DNA from 3 places in the Lactobacillus sp. B3795 genome. Region 3 is predicted to be linked to each of the others. Evidence: predicted binding sites of a transcription regulator. Region 3 holds the regulator's gene; each other region holds the start of a gene.
What was found. Region 3 encodes Rex, which represses fermentation and respiration genes when NADH is low (regulators of the CRP and FNR family bind a similar motif). Its sites were predicted from a motif close to TTGTGAANTANTTCACAA; they were not measured.

Region 1: the regulator Rex is predicted to act here: its motif matches at 1,561-1,578, upstream of adhP (alcohol dehydrogenase AdhP).
Region 2: the regulator Rex is predicted to act here: its motif matches at 1,725-1,742, upstream of J3U50_RS05430 ((S)-acetoin forming diacetyl reductase).

What each region holds. Positions count from the first base shown of each region.
Region 1 is NZ_JAFNPE010000001.1:248,992-253,216, reverse strand. Features, by position in the region: gene J3U50_RS01195 (flavocytochrome c) at 1-341, opposite strand, end outside; gene adhP (alcohol dehydrogenase AdhP) at 418-1,434, opposite strand; gene J3U50_RS01185 (DMT family transporter) at 1,610-2,515, opposite strand; gene proB (glutamate 5-kinase) at 2,645-3,460, shown strand; gene J3U50_RS01175 (glutamate-5-semialdehyde dehydrogenase) at 3,453-4,225, shown strand, end outside.
Region 2 is NZ_JAFNPE010000014.1:12,371-16,595, reverse strand. Features, by position in the region: gene J3U50_RS05440 (NAD(P)/FAD-dependent oxidoreductase) at 1-45, opposite strand, end outside; gene J3U50_RS05435 (NAD(P)/FAD-dependent oxidoreductase) at 197-1,534, opposite strand; gene J3U50_RS05430 ((S)-acetoin forming diacetyl reductase) at 1,765-2,538, shown strand; gene J3U50_RS05425 (AEC family transporter) at 3,200-4,174, shown strand.
Region 3 is NZ_JAFNPE010000006.1:187,347-191,571, reverse strand. Features, by position in the region: gene tsaD (tRNA (adenosine(37)-N6)-threonylcarbamoyltransferase complex transferase subunit TsaD) at 1-294, shown strand, start outside; gene J3U50_RS04215 (ABC-F family ATP-binding cassette domain-containing protein) at 331-2,277, opposite strand; gene J3U50_RS04210 (redox-sensing transcriptional repressor Rex) at 2,444-3,079, shown strand; gene groES (co-chaperone GroES) at 3,250-3,534, shown strand; gene groL (chaperonin GroEL) at 3,570-4,225, shown strand, end outside.

The DNA.
Region 1 (4,225 bases), on a different contig from region 3:
AACCAATCAACGGTTAGCGCAGCATGTTCAGTAAAGTATTTCAATAAATCAACGTTATTTTGTTTGCCACCACCGATATATGTATCGTTGTAGAAGTCTTGGAAACTATCTACCACATGGTGTTGTAATTGAACGGAAGTTTCAGCAGCATTCATTCCAGAAGAAGCTCTGGTAGAATTACCGCCTAGCTTGTCCATCTTTTCTAATACGACTGGTTTTAGACCCAGTTCTGCAGCTTGAATTGCACTAATTAATCCTGTGGCACCTGAACCAACGATTGCTACATCATAATGTTCCTTTAGTTCTTTGATGTCATTTGGATGAAAAATATATTTAGCCATAACCAAACCTCCTAATGTCATTATTTTAGTACAAAAAAAGCATTGTCCAAAAGACAATGCTTTAATTAGTTCAAAATTATTTAGTAAAATCGATAACCATTCTACCAACAATCTTACCGTTCTTCATTTCATCGATAACATCGTTGATTTCTGATAGCTTTCTAGTGTGAACGATTGGCTTAACCTTACCTTCAGCACCGAATTGGAAAGTTTCACGTAGGTCTTCTCTAGTACCAACTAGTGAACCTTCAACGTGGATTCCGTTTAATACAGTTTGGGCAATATTTAGGTCCATGTTACCTTTTGGTAGCGCAACGGCAACTAAGTGACCGTCTGGACGTAAAGCATTGATAGCTTGATCAAAGGCGATTGGGTTAACAGCAGTGATAACTGAAACGTGTGCACCACCGTTAGTTTCTTCCTTAACCTTTTCTGATAGGTTTTCAGAACGGTAGTCGATACCCTTCTTAGCACCTAATTCTTCGGCCTTTTCTAGGTTGTTACCACGAGCAACGGCGATAACGTTAGCACCGAAAACGTTATTGGCGAATTGAACACCTAGGTTACCTAAACCACCGGCACCTACCATTTCAACCCATTGACCTGGCTTAGTGTGACCAACTTTTAGTGCCTTGTACATAGTAACACCGGCACAAGTTAGTGAAGTAGCTTCGATTGGGTCCAAACCTTCTGGAACCTTAACAGCGTACTTAGCATCAACAATTACTTGTTCAGCCATAGCACCGTCAACAGTGAAACCAGCATTCTTAACTTCACGACATAATGTTTCTCTACCACTTAGGCAGTATTCACAGTGACCGCATCCCTTGAAGAACCAAGCGATTGATACACGATCACCAATTTTTAGATTATCTACATCATCGGCAACTTGAATAACTTTACCTACACCTTCGTGACCGATAATACGGCCAGCTTGGTCACCAAAGTCTCCATTGGCAACGTGTAAGTCGGTGTGGCATAAACCACAGTATTCAACTTGAACTAAAGCTTCACCATTTTCAATTGGGCGAAGTTGAACATCTTTAACATCTACATATCCATCTGAGTTGTCTCTTACTACTGCAGCTTTCATTGATAAAATCTCCTTCATAAATACAAACTTGATATTGTTTTCACATATAATGTAACACCTTATTGTCCGATAATAAAGCGGAAAATAATAAATTTTTAATGACATTTTTATCATTTAACTCTAAGATTGTGAAAGATATCACTATTCATAAGGGCTCTATCATTTTTTAAAATTTTTATTCTAATTTATTTTTCTGTGGTAACGCTTGAACAAATGCCATCATTAAAATTAATGCCCCACCGATTAATTCGACAAAGGTCAACTTTAGATGCAGAAATGATACGGATAAAATCGCAGCAGTTAGCGGTTCAAATGAACTTAAGGTTCCGGTCACCGCAGGTTCTAAATAGTTTAGACTCGCAACGTAGAATAAGTATGCGACCATGGTTCCTACGATTGTAATGAAAATCAATTCAAATATTAATGTTGGATTGATGTTTATGTGTGGTGTGTCGATAACGACAATTGGTTGAATCGGTAAGCTACCAAGTAACATCGCCCATCCACAGACTAATCTTGGATCGTATTTATTTAAGAGTTTGATTGGAATCAGCGTACAGTTTGCACCCGCAATTCCAGCAGCGATTCCAAAGAATAATCCCAACTTAGAAATGGTTAATGATCCAAAATCACCTTTTGTCGCTAGTAAATATGTACCAGCTGCGGCTAAAATAATTGAAATAACATCTAATCTGATAGGCAATTTTTGCCTCGAAATTGAATAATAGAGGATAATAAAGACAGGGGCAGTAAATTGTAGGACGGTTGCGGTCGCTGCGTTCCCGTACCTGACTGCTGATAGGTAGCAAACTTGTGACATCAACATCCCAAAAATCGCAAAGCTAATTAATAAGAGCGCTTGGCTCTTGCTATGCCAAATCGTAAAAATGGAGCCACCAACGGTAAACTTGTATAACAATAATAGTAGAATTCCAGCTAGAATCATTCTAATACCGACGACCCAAAGTACAGGTACATGTTGTGTTAAAAACATGTAGTCAGCGAGTGTTCCGGAAGCCCCCCATGAAATGCTACCTACAATTACCAATAAAAGCCCAATTAACTTTCCCTTGCCTGCCATAATTAGCCCCCTTAATTTATATTAAGGATTACAATACATCTAATCTATCTCTAATGCAATTTTAATTTACATATTGTTACTTTTTTCAAATTAAAGTAAACTAGTTTTAAAGAACAGGAGATCATGAATATGACAAGTAAATATAAACGAATCGTTGTCAAAATTGGGACCAGCTCCATCATCAATTCTGATAACAGTATTAATATGAAAACAATTCACACGTTATCATCCGTGTTGAGTCAATTAAATCAAAACGGCCATGAGGTGATTTTGGTTACTTCCGGTGCCGTTGGTGTCGGTATGAACACCATTGGATTAAAGACGCGTCCTACCGACATTGGAAAACTACAAGCTTTGTCCGCCATCGGTCAAAGTGAACTAATGGATTTATACTCCGATAGTTTCAAGGAATCAGACCAAACCGTGGCGCAACTACTATTAACACGTGACGTGGTTGACTATCCTAAGAGCAGTGAAAATGTACTTAAAACCATTAACACCCTTTTAGATGATAAGGTCATCCCCATCATCAACGAAAACGATGCCGTCTCAGTCGACGAATTCAATCACCAAACTAGCTTCGGTGAAAACGACCAATTAGCAGCCATCGTGACTAACTTTGTCGATGCTGACCTACTAATCATCCTATCCGACATCGATGGATTGTTCGATGCCAACCCGAAGGACAATCCGAACGCAAAACTACTATCATGGGTACCTGAAATTAGCGATGACTTGATGCAAGTTGCCGGTGGCCACGGTTCACAATACGGAACCGGTGGTATGCAAACCAAACTAAACGCCGCCAAAATCATCTTAGATAACCACCGTAAGATGGCAATTCTAAATGGTGATGACCCAGCAATCATCAACGACTTCATTTCTGGTCGCCCCGTTGGTACCTACTTTGGTGCCGAAGCTATGGAGGGTCGTACAAATGAATAAGCAAGAATTAATTCAATTAGGCAAAAACGCTAAAAAAGCCAGTTTCCAATCAGCTGGCCTATCTACTACTACTAAGAACGACATCTTAAAGCAATTCGCCAAGGCAATTGTTGATAAGACCGATGAAATTATTGCTGCCAACCAAAAGGATTTACAAAATCCTCAAATCGAAGCCAAGTTCATCGACCGTTTAAAACTAGATAAAAAACGCATCTCTGACATGGCCAACGGCCTAATACAACTGGTCGGACTAGCTGATCCTACCGCTAAGATTGATGGCGGATGGGAAACTGAAGACGGCCTTAGAATCGTCAAACAACGTGTCCCACTTGGTGTCGTCGGTATTATTTATGAAGCCAGACCAAACGTCACAATCGATGCCGCTGGTCTTTGTTTCAAATCCGGTAACGCCGTCATCCTCCGTGGTGGGAAAGAATCAATCAACTCTAACGTCGTCTTGGCCGATATCCTACGTGATGTTTTAAAGCAAAACGACTTAGATGAAAACATGATTCAAGTCATCGATGATCCATCGCATGAACTTGCTCAATCATTCATGGAACTAAACGACTACGTCGATGTCCTAATCCCCCGCGGAAGCGCCCGCTTAATCCAAACCGTATTAAGCAATGCAACCGTACCAGTGATTGAAACCGGTGCTGGTAACTGCCACATCTACGTTGATAAGGATGCCGACAAACAAATGGCACGAAACATCATCATCAACGGCAAGGTGCAACGACCTTCCGTATGTAATGCCACCGA
Region 2 (4,225 bases), on a different contig from region 3:
TGATCCGATGTAGATAACATCGTAATCGAAGTTAGGATTTTTCATGTTAAAGCCTCCGTATTTATTACGTTTATTATATTTTCTTATATTAATTAATGTACAATATTGTAGTGTTGCAAACAAATATATTGACTCGATTTTAATGGAATTTTAAACATTAAAAAAACCACCCAAATGGGTGGTTTTACTTAATATTTTATAGATGTTGCCAAGCGTCACTACCGATAGTAGGGAACAAGTGGACAATCTTGTTAATTTGAGATTTATCTAATTTTAGAGCGACGGCAGGTAGGATTGAATCAATTACGCTATCCGCTTCGTTTGATACTTCAGTGGCACCAACTAAGTGGTGTTGTTTATCGAAGATGTATGCACGTTTGGCAATTTCTTCGTTAGTGATTGAACGGTACCAATCAGCAGTCATATCGTGTTCTTCAACAGTGTAGTCGTCACTGTTCTTTGCTTCTTCAACTGATACACCGACTTGGGCGATACGAGGTGAAGTGAACACTACTGAAGGGATGGCAGGGAAATCAATTGCATCCTTAGTTTCGCCTGAGAATAGGCTAGTTAGGTATTGTGATTCAAAGATTGCAGTTGGAGTCAATCTTGGTTGACCAGTAGCAGCAACGTCACCTGAAGCATAAATGCTATCAACTGATGTTTGTAGGTGATCGTTTACTTCAATACCGTTCTTCTTGTCGTATTTAACACCAACTTCGTCTAAACCAATGTTTTCGACGTTTGGAATACGACCGGTAGCATCTAAGATGTAGTCAGTGAAGACTTGACGGTTACCAGATAATTCAATGGTAGTCTTGCACTTTTCTTCGTGGAATTCTTGAACTTCGGCGTTTTCAACGAAGGTAACACCTTTTTCCTTTAAATCGTTTACGACTGCGTCAACGTATTCACCGTTGAAGTCACGAAGTGCGCGGTCACCATGCATGATGACAGTAACTTGTGATCCGGCAGCGTTTGCGATTGATGCGAATTCCATGGCGATGTATCCAGCACCGATGATGGCGATGTGAACTGGTAGTTCGTTGATATTTAGGAAGTCCTTTGAATCATTGGCCATTTCCTTGCCAGGAACATCTAGTCTGTGTGGACGTAAACCAGTAGCGACAACAATCTTGTCTGCGGTGTATGACTTGCCGTCAACATCAACAGTGTGGCCGTCGGTTAACTTACCGTAGCCCTTAATAACGTCGATACCAAATGATTCTAGACCACCTTGGATGGCGTTTGGAAGACTATCGATGACCTTATGCTTGTTTAGCATGTTTTGGGTCCAATCGATGCTTAGGTTTCCTTTAACAATATTTCTTAAACGTTTTTGAGTTTCCATTAATTGTGCTGGTAAATCTAAAGCAATCTTGGCGTTACAACCCCAGTTAGGGCAAGTACCACCGATTTTATCTGCTTCGACTACGGCAACTTTGTAGCCTTTAGCGGCTAATGGCATTGCACCATCGAAAGTACCGTGACCTGCACCGATGTATAAAACATCGTAATCGAATTTTTCAGTCATAGTTATCAATTCCTTCTTTACATAAGATATTAAATTCATCTTCGTATACTTATAAAATAAACGTTCGCGAAATTTAATTCAATTAATTAGTTTCGGATTATATAGTGTAAGACATAACAAAATTTATGGATTTAATAAAAATTTAATAATATAAGTACTGTAAAATTAATGAAAATAGTATATAATCACTTTGTGAATAAATAAACAAAAGAAGAAAAGAGGATGTTACTATGACTCAAAAAGTTGCATTTGTTACAGGTGCCGGCCAAGGTATCGGTAAAGCAATCGCTGAAAGATTAGCTCAAGACGGTTTTGCAGTTGCTGTTGTTAACCGTACTGCTGAAAAGGGTGAAGCAGTAGCAAAGGAAATTAACGCAAATGGTGGTAAGGCAATTGCTGTTCAAGCAGACGTTGCTGACAGAGACCAAGTATTTGCTGCAGTTGAAGAAACTGTAAAACAATTGGGTGACTTAAACGTTGTTGTTAACAACGCCGGTGTAGGTCCTACTACTCCAGTTGACACAATCACTCCAGAACAATTCAACACTGTATACAACATCAACGTTGCATCAGTAATCTGGGGAACTCAAGCAGCCAAGGCTAAGTTCAACGAACTAGGTCATGGTGGTAAGATCATCAACGCTACTTCTCAAGCTGGTGTTGTTGGTAACCCTAACTTAACTCTATACGGTAGTACTAAGTTTGCTATCCGTGGTATCACTCAAACCACTGCTCGTGATTTAGCAAGTGAAAACATCACTGTTAACGCATTCGCACCTGGTATCGTTAAGACTCCAATGATGATGGACATTGCCCACGAAGTTGGTAAAAACGCAGGTAAGGATGACGAATGGGGTATGCAACAATTCTCTAAGGATATCGCATTAGGTCGTTTAGCTGAATCAGAAGACATCGCTGCTGGTGTTTCATTCCTAGCAGGTAAAGACTCAGACTACATGACTGGTCAAACATTAATTCTAGATGGTGGTATGCAATTCCACTAAAATCATATCTTGGATATGAAGAAAGCCATAGGTTATCCTATGGCTTTTTATTATATGTATAAAAAGATCGAAAAAAAGAGCCGCTTCAATTAAGAAGCGGCTCTTTTTTTGTGAGATATACAAAAACAAACTTTTATTCTTTAACAAAAAAGTACCCCAAAGATAAAATCTTCAAAGTACTTTAGTTAGTGAGCTGTGATGCTTTGAACACCATCTTCTCAGCAAAGGACTGAGTGCTTTTACCTTAAGCTAACAGCTCAAAATATTAAGTTTGTCTGTGAGATGTAACCTCAAGCGACATATAATATTAAACCATATCTATAGTTTTTATGCAACAATATTTTGAGAAAAAATTGAAAATTCGCTATAATTTTATTAACGAATTAAACATATGGGAGGGATTAGATGCAAGTGATCGGTATGTTAATCATGGTCATTGTACTATTTATTATTTCTACATTATCAACTGTGTTAGTAATTTCTTTAAAAAACAAGCATAAAAATGACGACAAAGACTAATATGACGGGATTTTGTCCACTGATATAAAAAATATTTATAACGAACTTATCCTTTGACTATATCTTTAAGTATGTTTTATAGTACTTATCGTGTTTTAAATTAAGCAATAATTATTTTTAATATCAAATAGGAGGATTCATAATGGGAGTATTTATTAACTCAATCCAAAGTGTCCTTGTTGTTGTTCTAATTATGTTATTAGGATATGTATTAAGAAAAACCGGTTGGTTTGCAGATACATTCAGCAAGAACATTTCTAAATTAATCAAAAACATCGCTCTACCAGCTTCAATTTTCGTTGCGGTGTTAAGTCGTCTAACTAGAGGTAAGCTTGTAAGTTTCGGTAGCTACCTAATCTGGGGTGTTATCTCAGTTGTTATCGGTTACCTAATTGCATTTGCACTAGTTAAAATCATGAAGGTTAGACCAGGTCGTCGTGGTGTATTCATTAACGCTATCGTTAACGCCAACACTATCTTCATTGGTCTACCATTGAACATCGCCTTATTCGGTGACAAGTCAATGACTTACTTCTTGGTATACTACATCATCAACACTGTTTCTACTTGGGCATTTGGTGTCTTCTTGATCAGTAACGATGATCCTACTAAGGCAGGTCAACCAAAGGAACACCACAAGATTAACTGGAAGCAAGTTATTCCAATGCCACTTGTTGGTTTCCTAGTTGCTTTAGTATTCTTACTACTAAACATTCCAGTGCTAAAGGTACCTTTCTTATCACAAACACTAACTTACGTTGGTAGTTTAGTTACTCCACTATCACTAATCTACATTGGTATTGTATTAGCTGATGCTGGTCTAAAGAGTATCTCATTCGACCGCGACACTGTTGTTGCATTATTAGGTCGTTTCGTATTGGCTCCAGTTGTTATGATTGTTATCCTAACTGCTGCTGCTCACGGTGGTGTATCACTACCAACAATGTTCAGCCAAACTATGATTGTTCAATCAGCTACTCCAATGCTAGCCGTATTACCAATCCTAGCTGCTGAATCACACGGAGATGTTAAGTACGCTACAAACATTGTAACTACTTCAACTGTATTGTTCATCGTTGTTATTCCTATCTTAATGACAATCGTTCAATACATCTAATAACACAAAAAACGTTGGAATTATTCCAGCGTTTTTTTATTACATATAACA
Region 3 (4,225 bases):
GTCGTTGATGTTTTAGTTGATAAGACCACTAGAGCATTACAAGAATATCCTGTTTCTCAATTGATTTTAGCCGGTGGGGTTGCCGCTAATAAGGGCCTTCGCAGTGCTTTAGAAGAAGCAATCGATAAGATTGATACAACAGAATTAATCAAGGTACCAAACAAACTTTGTGGTGACAATGCCGCAATGATTGGTGCAGCCGGATACGTCATGGCAAAGAAGAATGTCTTTGCTGGCGTTAACTTGAATGCTGACCCAAGTTTGGAATTCGACCTTTTGGAAGATGAAGAATAAAAAAAGATGAATCCGTTTTGGATTCATCTTTTTTGTTTATTCAAGTTCCATCATTGCGTTTTCCCAATTGGTTTCAATCTCTTCTATCTTAGAGTTAATATCGGTTAGTTTAGCTTGCAAATCATTAAGCTTTTCAATGTCATTTAAGTTTTCTGGTTTAACCATTTCAGCTTCAATTGCTGATTTATCTTTTTGAGCGGAGTCTAGTTGTTCTTCTAGGTCTTCCACCTGACGTTTTAGCTTACGTTGCTTCTTTTGTAACTCTTTGTTAGCAATGAATTCTTTTTGATTTTGTGACTTTGGTTTTGTATCTTCAACATCTTCGGTCTTGGCTTGTTCTTCTTTTTTGTGTTCCTCAATGGCAGCTTGTTCTTCCTTCTTTTCTACATAATAGTTGTAGTTACCAAGGAATAGTTCGCTACCATCAGGGGATAGTTCAACAATTTGAGTGGCTAACTTATTGATGAAGTATCTATCATGGGATACAAACAAAATAGTTCCATCGAAATTGATCAATGCGTTTTCCAACACTTCTCTACTATCGATATCCAAATGGTTGGTAGGTTCATCTAGGATTAAGAAGTTATCGTGATTCATGGATAGCTTAGTTAAAACTAGGCGGGCCTTTTCACCACCAGAAAGGTTACCAACTACTTTTTCAACGTCTTCACCAGAGAACAAGAAACTACCTAGAATTGAACGAATGCGTTGTTCCGGGTAAGTAGGGTAGTCGTCCCAGATTTCGTTTAAGACGGTCTTGTTGGGGTGTAGGTTATCTTGGTGTTGGTCGTAGTAACCAATTTGAACGCCGGTACCACGTTCGATTTCACCAGATTGGAGTGGTAATTGCTTCATGATAGTCTTTAGCAATGTTGACTTACCAATTCCGTTTGGCCCAATCAATGCTACCGCTTGATTACGTTTAACATCAATATTGATGTTTTTAGATAGAATTTTATCATCGTATCCGATTGCGGCATCACGGACGTTTAAAACGACGTTTCCACTTTGTTTTTCAGGAGTGAATGAAAGACGAGCGGATTTATCATCACGGGTTGGTGCCGCAATTTTTTCCATCTTTTCCAATTGAGTTCTTCTTGATTGAGCCCGTTTAGTAGTGGATGCACGAACAATGTTTTTATCAACGAAGTCTTGCATCTCTTTGATTTTCTTTTGTTGCTTTTCGTATTCCTTTAGTTGATGTTGGTAATTAAGTTTCTTTTGCTCAACATAACTGGAGTAGTTCCCGACATAATGAGTCATGTGACCTTGTGATAGGTCGTAGACTTGATCGACAATCTTATCCATGAAGAAACGGTCATGGGAGATAATTAGAAGGGCACCATGATAACTCTTTAGATAATCTTCCAACCAACTAATGGTCTTAACATCAATATGGTTAGTAGGTTCGTCTAGAATCAATAGGTCCTTCTTTTGTAGAAGCAACTTGGCCATTGCTAGTTGGGTTTGTTGACCACCTGATAGCTCACTAATTTTATGGTCGTACATTTCTTCACCGAAGCCAAATCCGTTTAACACGGCCTTAATTTCGGCTTGATAAGAAAAACCGTTCTTGGCGGTAAACTCAGCTTGAAGTTGGTCATAAGTTTGTGAAACCTCAGCCAGCTTTTCTGGATCCGAGTTGATGTTTGGATCAGCCATCTTGTTTTCGTATTCGTGAATTTTATTTTCTAAATCGATTAAATCAGCAAAGACATTGGTCATTTCTTCGATGATGGTGGCATCAGAAGTTAGACCAGTATTTTGGGCTAAGTATCCAATGGTGATACCTTTTTTGGTGGTGACTTCACCTTCATCAATTGGTTCATCGCCCAAAATCATTTTCACTAAGGTTGACTTACCAGCACCGTTTCGACCAACCAAGGCGACCTTGCTGTTTTCTTCGATACTCAAGTTAACGCTTGTGAAAAGATCTTGCCCACCAAATCGTTTTGTCATTTTATTTGCTTGTAAAATAATCATAAAATTCACCTCCTAATTCTCTTGTTTTATCAGTAATAATGACTATTTTAGCATATTTCCCCCGATAAATTAAAATGTTCAATCCTTTTTAGTAGATGATAATATTTTCACAAACTTTGTTTTTATGATAGAATACATAAATGTTATGAAAGATTCGGGAGGGAAGATTTTGGATATTAAAATTCCTAGGGCAACGGCTAAAAGATTGCCTATGTATTATCGATATCTTAGCGGTTTACACGACGCGAAAATAAAGAGAATATCCTCTAGTACTTTTGCTGAAGCAGTTCAAGTTGATTCAGCAACCATTAGAAGAGATTTATCCTATTTTGGAGCTCTTGGAAAACGTGGATATGGATACGAGGTTGATAATTTATTAGACTTCTTCAAGAAGATTCTAAATCAAGATCACTTAACAAATGTTGCATTAGTCGGTTTAGGTAATTTGGGTCAAGCCTTACTACACTTTAATTTTCACAAAGATAGTAACGTAAGAATCTCAGCTGCCTTTGATATTCATGACGACATGATCAACACTGTTCAAAGTGGTGTACCAGTATACGATGTTAAAGACTTACAAGAACAATTAAGAGATCAACAAATTGAAGTAGTTATTTTTACTGTTCCAGCAACCGTAGTTCAAGGCCTATGTGATGAAGCCGTAAAGGGTGGAGCAAAGGGTATCATGAACTTTACTTCAAAACGTTTATCAGTTCCCAAAAATGTCAGAGTGCAAAACGTTGATTTAACCAACGAATTACAAACATTAATTTACTTCATTGAACACTATGAAGGTGAATAAGAAAGATGAGCCATTGGCCCATCTTTTTTTGTAGGATTATATCGTGTAGGGTTTAAAATTCTTGCATATGAATCTAAAAAATAATATATTATTTATAGTGATTAGCACTTATAATAAATGACTGCTAACACTGATAAAACAGATAAAAAAACAAAGTGAGGTCAAGCAAAATGTTAAAACCATTGGGTGATCGTGTAATTATTGAAGCACAAGAAGCTAAAGAAGAAACAGTTGGAGGCATTGTGTTAGCAAATAATGCTAAAGAAAAACCACAAACTGGAAAAGTTGTTGCCGTAGGAAACGGTAGAGTTTTAGACAATGGCCAAACTGTTACACCAGAAGTTAAGAAGGGTGACGAAGTTGTTTACGACAAGTACTCAGGTACTTCAGTAGACTACGATGGTCAAAAATATTTAGTACTAAAAGAAAGCGACATTTTAGCTGTCGTTGAATAATAAATAAAACGAAATTATTAATGAGGTGAATAAAAATGGCTAAGGAAGTTAAATTTTCAGAAGACGCAAGACGTTCAATGCTAAGAGGTGTTGATAAACTTGCAAACACTGTTAAGACTACATTAGGACCAAAGGGTAGAAACGTTGTTGTTGAACAATCAACAGGTACACCAAACATTACTAATGATGGTGTTACAATCGCTAAGTCAATCGAACTACCAAATCATTTTGAAAACATGGGTGCTAAGTTAGTATCAGAAGTTGCATCAAAGACTGACGACATTGCCGGTGATGGTACTACTACTGCTACTGTATTAACTCAAGCAATCGTAAACGAAGGAATGAAGAACGTTACTGCCGGTGCCAACCCAGTTGGTGTTCGTCGCGGTATCGAAAAGGCAACCGAAGTAGCCGTTGAAAAGCTACACAAGATGTCAAACGAAATTAAGAGCAAGAATGATATTGCTCAAATCGCTTCCATTTCAGCTGCTAACCCAGAAGTTGGTGAATTAATCGCCGATGCTATGGAAAAGGTTGGAAACGATGGTGTTATCACTGTTGAAGATTCACGTGGTGTTAACACAACTATGGACGTTGTAGAAGGTATGCAATTCGATCGTGGTTACATGTCACAATACATGGTTACCGACAACGACAAGATGCAAGCTGACTTAGACAACCCATACATCTT